DNA from 2 places in the Blautia segnis genome. Region 2 is predicted to be linked to the other one. Evidence: riboswitches for the same ligand, from Rfam matches in the RefSeq annotation. Region 2 holds a riboswitch; the other holds the start of a gene.
What was found. A riboswitch is a leader RNA that binds a small molecule or an ion and turns the genes downstream of it on or off. The one in region 2 is predicted to bind ZMP and ZTP.

Region 1: linked by a shared signal. The riboswitch ahead of H8S54_RS11785 (IMP cyclohydrolase) and the one ahead of H8S54_RS17465 (formate--tetrahydrofolate ligase) in region 2 are both predicted to bind ZMP and ZTP.

Annotation. Positions count from the first base shown of each region.
Region 1 is NZ_JACOOT010000027.1:766-4,178, reverse strand. It holds gene guaB (IMP dehydrogenase) at 1-430, shown strand, start outside; gene H8S54_RS11790 (peptidoglycan recognition protein family protein) at 431-1,204, shown strand; ZMP/ZTP riboswitch at 1,295-1,377, shown strand; gene H8S54_RS11785 (IMP cyclohydrolase) at 1,449-2,162, shown strand; gene H8S54_RS11780 (phosphoribosylaminoimidazolecarboxamide formyltransferase) at 2,205-3,413, shown strand, end outside.
Region 2 is NZ_JACOOT010000040.1:53,638-57,050, reverse strand. It holds partial or broken gene H8S54_RS17475 (ATP-binding protein) at 1-725, opposite strand, end outside; gene H8S54_RS17470 (DUF1700 domain-containing protein) at 761-1,204, opposite strand; ZMP/ZTP riboswitch at 1,473-1,555, shown strand; gene H8S54_RS17465 (formate--tetrahydrofolate ligase) at 1,680-3,365, shown strand.

The DNA.
Region 1 (3,413 bases), on a different contig from region 2:
AGATGTTACCAAGGCAATTGCAGCCGGAGCCAATGTGTGCATGATGGGAAGCATGTTCGCCGGATGCGATGAGAGCCCGGGAACATTCGAACTGTACCAGGGAAGAAAATACAAGGTATATCGTGGCATGGGATCCATTGCAGCCATGGAGAACGGCAGCAAGGACCGCTATTTCCAGGAGAATGCCAAGAAGCTTGTACCGGAAGGCGTAGAAGGACGTGTAGCTTACAAGGGACACCTTGAGGATACTGTATTCCAGCTGATCGGAGGACTTCGTTCCGGTATGGGTTATTGTGGTGCTGAGAACATTGAAGCTCTGAAGCAGAACGGTAAATTCGTGAAGATTTCCGCTGCTTCCTTAAAAGAGTCTCATCCGCATGACATCCACATTACAAAAGAAGCACCAAACTACAGTGTAGATGACAAATAAATGAAAAGAAAATCTGCTGGGCCGTCTTTTTCAAGGCGGCCCTCTTTTAACAAAAAGAGAAAATTAGACAAAGCGGGAAGAACCCGTCAGAGAAACCAAAGAGTGGCGCTTCTGGCCCTCCTTTTTCTGCTGGCGCTGACTGGAATTATTATTTTGGTGGTGTATCATGGCCAGAGAAATAAACAGGCAGCGAGGACGGTTTCAGAAGCAGAAAATACGGACAGCAGCGGACCGCAGCAGTGGATGGAACAGGGGGCACCGTACATAGATGTGCAGCTTCTGACGCCCAATGAGTATTCCAGACCTCAGCTGCCTCTGAATGAGGTGGATTACATTGCCATTCATTATACGGCCAATCCAGGTGCCACAGCCCAGAATAACAGGGATTATTTTGAAAATCTTGCCACTACTCATGAGGCCAAGGTGAGCAGTCATTTTGTGGTTGGGTTAGAGGGGGAAGTGATCCAGTGCATCCCTACTTCGGAGATGTCCTATGCCACCAATTCCAGAAATGTGGACTCCATTTCCATTGAGTGCTGCCACAATGACGAGACTGGGGTGTTCGAGCAGGCAACCTATGATTCTACAGTGAAGCTGACTGCCTGGCTGTGCGCCAGATTCGGACTGACCTCTGAGCAGGTGATCCGCCATTATGATGTAACCGGCAAAGAGTGCCCAAAATATTATGTGGATCATCCGGATGCCTGGGAGCAGATGAAAGCGGACATTGCAGCGCAGATCACAGTGGATCAGGGGCTTATGGGAATTTCCTGAAATTCTCTTATGCATAGCGTTACAAAAAAATTGCCGCATAAATAAAATTTTTTCCATCTTGAAATACCTTTGGAAATATTGTAGTATAAAAAAGAACTGCATGACTGGCGGATCGTGGGAATACCCACAGGGAGTGCAGTGCTGAATTTGTGCCGACCGCCTGGGCAGCCTGGAAGAAGGGCTTCCCAGGCGTTTTTTTATACCACAGGATAATACGTTCTAATCTTGAAAGGAGAACATCTGCATGGAAATGATAGCACTTGACAAAGAACTGAAAGAGAATTCTTATCCGGGAAGAGGAATCGTAATCGGTCGCTCCGCTGACGGAACCAAGGCAGTTACCGCGTATTTTATCATGGGAAGAAGCGAGAACAGCCGCAACCGTGTGTTTGTAGAGGACGGAGAGGGAATCCGTACACAGGCCTTTGATCCTTCCAAGCTGGTAGATCCAAGCCTGATCATTTATGCACCTGTACGCGTACTTGGAAATAAAACAATCGTGACCAACGGAGATCAGACAGATACCATTTACGAGGGAATGGATCATCAGCTTACTTTCGAGCAGTCCCTGCGTTCTAGAGAGTTTGAGCCGGACGGCCCGAACTATACGCCTCGTATTTCCGGAATCATGCATGTGGAGAACGGAAGCTACAGCTACGCAATGTCCATTCTGAAAAGCAACAATGGAGATCCTTCCTCCTGCAACCGCTACACCTTCGCATACCAGAATGCCAAGGCTGGCGAGGGACATTTCATCCACACCTACAAATGCGATGGAAATCCTCTTCCAAGTTTTGAGGGAGAGCCAAAGCTGGTTGCCATCCCGGATGATATGGATGCATTTGCAGGTATGCTGTGGGAGAGCCTGAATGAAGACAATAAGGTTTCCCTTTTTGTGAGATATATTGATATTGCAACTGGAAAATATGAGACAAAGATCATCAACAAAAATCACTGAGAAGAAGATTTATAAAAGTAAAAAGACAGTTTTCCATTTGAAATGGATGAATTTGAGGATAAAACGGAGGAAATTGGCATGAAAGAATTAGAATTAAAATATGGCTGCAATCCCAACCAGAAACCTTCCAGAATTTACATGGAGGATGGAAGCGAGCTTCCCATCAAAGTTCTTTCCGGAAGACCTGGATACATCAACTTCCTGGATGCATTTAACGGCTGGCAGCTGGTGCGCGATCTGAAAAAAGCAACCGGACTTCCGGCAGCAACTTCCTTCAAGCATGTTTCTCCAGCAGGAGCAGCAATCGGACTTCCGCTGACAGAGACCCTGGCGAAGATCTACTGGGTAAACGACATGAACTGGAAAGAGTTTTCCCCTCTTGCCTGCGCCTATGCCCGTGCCAGAGGTGCTGACAGAATGTCCTCCTTCGGTGATTTCATTTCCCTCTCTGATGTGTGCGACAAAGATACAGCACTTCTGATCAAGAGAGAAGTATCCGATGGCGTGATCGCTCCCGGATATACAGAGGAAGCTCTTGAAATTCTGAAGCAGAAGAAAAAGGGTAACTACAACGTGATCGAGATCGACCCGGAATATGTACCTGCTCCGCTGGAACATAAACAGGTTTTCGGTGTAACCTTTGAGCAAGGAAGACAGGAGCTTGCCATTGATGATGCATTGATTTCCAATCTTGTAACAGAAAACAAAGTATTATCTGAGGAAGCCAAGCGTGATATGAAGGTTTCTCTGATCGTTCTGAAATATACCCAGTCCAATTCTGTATGCTATGTAAAAGACGGACAGGCAATCGGAGTTGGAGCAGGACAGCAGTCCAGAGTACACTGCACACGTCTTGCAGGACAGAAGGCAGACAACTGGTTCCTTCGTCAGAGCCCTAAGGTTCTGAATCTTCCATTTAAAGATACCATCTCAAGAGCAGAACGTGACAATGCAATCGACGTTTACATCGGGGATGAATATATGGATGTTCTGGCAGATGGAAATTGGGAAAAGACCTTTACCGAAAAGCCATCTGTATTTACAAAAGAGGAGAAACGGGCATGGCTGGATCAGATGACAGAGGTTACGCTTGGATCTGATGCATTCTTCCCATTCAGCGATAATATTGAGAGAGCTCACAAGAGCGGTGTGAAATACATTGCACAGCCAGGCGGATCTGTAAGAGATGCAGATGTCATTGAGACCTGCAACAAATACAATATGGCCATGGCATTTACCGGAATCAGACTG
Region 2 (3,413 bases):
CCCAGGGCAATCTTGTTGCAGCCCATTTCTTTTGCAAAGGCATATAAATGGCCTCTTCGCATTCTGGCGCAGAGATAGCATGGAGACTTCTCTACATTAAATACAGATTCAAAAATATCTGACTCAAAAATGCGGATGGGAATGTTCAGCTTCTTCGCATTCTCCTCGATCACCTGGCGGTTGGCCGGGCTGTAGCCAGGATCCATAACAAGGAACTTCACCTCAAAATCAAATTTATTGTGAAGCTTCAGTTCCTGGAAGCATTTTGCCATAAGCATGGAGTCCTTGCCGCCGGAAATACAGACTGCAATCTTATCTCCCGGCTTCACAAGCTCATAGGTATTGATAGCCTTGGTAAATTTGGACCAGATTTTTTTCTTAAATTTCTTGCGGAGGCTGATCTCCACATTCTTAGCAAAATCCTCATCCTGGGAATTCTTCATCACGTCCATAAGCCAGGCAATATAGCCGCGCTCCAGGCTCACTGCATCCAGGCCTTCTTCCGTCAGATTCTCAGCCACTTCCTTGCTGTTGATTCCGCGGCTGCAGCAGATGACAAGCTTCTTCGCCTTATCCACATCCGGATTGCTCAAAATTTCTTCTGGCTTACAGGCAACTGCGCCCTTCACTGCGCCATGGGAAATCTCGATTTCATCGCGGATATCAATGATCTGATAAGAATTTTCGGGTAACTGTTTTAATTCTTCTATTGTTATACTGCTCATTGAAAAACCTTTCCTCTAAAAAATGTCTTAATCCATTAATTCCGGTTCTTGATCAGTGACAGGATAAACAGGATCACTGCCAGAACAGCGAAGAACGGAATCACCGCCACCAGAATATGGAACAAAAGAAATACGATGATCAGCAGGCCTACAACGCCAAGCAGCTTGCTGTACCAGGTATCAAAGCGCCATACATGGGCATGCTTCCCGCCGGAGCTCTGTGTGTCCTCTGTCTCGTCTGAATAAGTGCTGTACTCTGCATAGTCAGCCTGACCATCATCCACATCTGTATCAAGTAAAGTCCTGGCGATCAGCCTTGGATCTCCAAGCTCCGCAAGAACCTGCTGTTCATCACGGCCGCTTCTCACCTGGGACTGAATATAATCCTCATAATAACGCACATGTGCAGCCACCTTGCCCTCATGCATCTGACCGGACAGCTGGCTTCTCAATGTATCCAGAAATTCAGTTCTGTTCATCTGATTGATTCAACCTTTCTATAACAGATTTGTCATTAAAAATTTCATATTATATTCTAACAATACTTGTCCCCATACGCAACTGTCCAAGTCATAAAATTTTTATGAAGCCCTTCTGAAAGCATTCTAAATTACAAGATATATATGGAATGTCTTTTTAAATTTTTGTTACTTTTCACAAATATGCTGTTCGTTTTTTGACAATAATGCTGTTCGTTATTTTCTTGACAAGATGTTTTTTTAATGATACAATTAATGCATCAATTGAAAAGCTTCTGAATACTGACGGATCGTGGAGTTTACCACAAGGACTTCGGAAGCAGATCATAGCCGACCGTCTGGGCAGTATTTGAACTTTCAGATACTGTCCTTTTTTTACCGGGCGGTACCTCTTTTACGAGGGATAATGCCGCTGCCTTTTTAAGGAGCGGTATTGCAAACCATTTAATCTTACACAACGAAAGGAGCTTTTATTATGGGGTTTAAAAGTGACATCGAAATCGCACAGGAATGCGAAATGAAACCAATTACTGAGATTGCGGCTAAGGCAGGTATTGATGACAAGTATCTTGAGCAGTACGGCAAATACAAAGCAAAAATCGACTACAATCTGTTAAAAGAAACCGACAAGAAGGATGGCAAGCTGATCCTTGTTACAGCCATCAACCCGACTCCGGCAGGAGAAGGAAAAACAACTACAACTGTTGGTCTTGCAGATGCTATGCAGCAGATGGGTAAGAGTGTTATGGTTGCACTTCGTGAGCCATCCCTTGGACCGGTATTCGGTGTAAAGGGCGGCGCAGCAGGCGGCGGATATGCACAGGTTGTTCCTATGGAGGATATCAACCTTCACTTCACAGGTGACTTCCATGCGATTGGCGCAGCTAACAACCTTCTGGCAGCAATGATCGACAACCACATTTTCCAGGGCAACGCTCTGAACATTGACCCACGTAAGATCACATGGAGAAGATGCGTAGATATGAACGACCGTCAGCTTCGTAATGTAGTAGACGGACTTGGCGGAAGAACAAACGGTATGCCTCGTGAAGACGGCTATGACATTACCGTTGCTTCCGAAATTATGGCAGTTCTCTGCCTGGCAAGCGACATCACAGACCTGAAGAAGAGACTTGCCAGAATGATCATTGGTTATACATACGGCAAACCATCAGAGCAGAAACCAGTTACAGCTGGTGACCTCCACGCAGAGGGTGCTATGACAGCACTTCTGAAAGATGCCCTGAAACCGAACCTGGTTCAGACTCTTGAGCATGTACCTGCAATCGTTCACGGCGGACCATTTGCAAACATCGCTCACGGATGCAACTCTGTAACCGCTACAAAGATGGCTCTGAAGCTTGCTGATTATGCAATCACAGAGGCTGGATTCGGTGCTGACCTTGGTGCTGAGAAGTTCCTTGACATCAAGTGCCGTATGGCTGACCTTCATCCAAACGCAGTTGTAATCGTTGCTACCGTTCGTGCTCTTAAATATAACGGCGGCGTTGCAAAAGCAGATCTGAACAACGAGAACCTGGAGGCTCTTGAGAAAGGTCTTCCGAACCTGCTGAAACATGTAAGCAATATCAAGAACGTTTACAAGCTTCCATGTGTTGTTGCAATCAACGCATTCCCGACCGACACAAAGGCAGAGCTTGACCTTGTAGAAGCAAAATGCAAAGAGCTTGGCGTTAACGTTGCACTTTCCGAAGTATGGGCAAAAGGCGGCGAAGGCGGCAAGAAGTTAGCAGAGGAAGTTATCCGTCTGGTTGAAGAGCCGAACGACTTCACATATTCCTACGAGCTTGAGGGCTCTATCGAAGATAAGCTGAACAATATCGTTCAGAAGATTTATGGCGGCAAGAGAGTTGTTCTCACAGCCAACGCTCAGAAACAGGCAAAACAGCTGGAGGCTCTTGGCTTTGGCAACTGTCCGATCTGCGTTGCAAAGACACAGTACAGCTTAACAGATGACCAGACCAAGCTTGGCGCTCCGACAGACTTCGAAGTAACTGTTCGTAACCTGAAGATTTCCGCAGGTGCAGGCTTCATCGTAGCCCTTACCGGCGAGATCATGACCATGCCAGGTCTTCCGAAGGTTCCGGCTGCTGAGAAGATCGACGTAGACGAAACAGGCAAGATCACAGGACTGTTCTAATTGAAATTTAACTATAAATTCCCGGGAGAATATTACCTCCCGGGAATT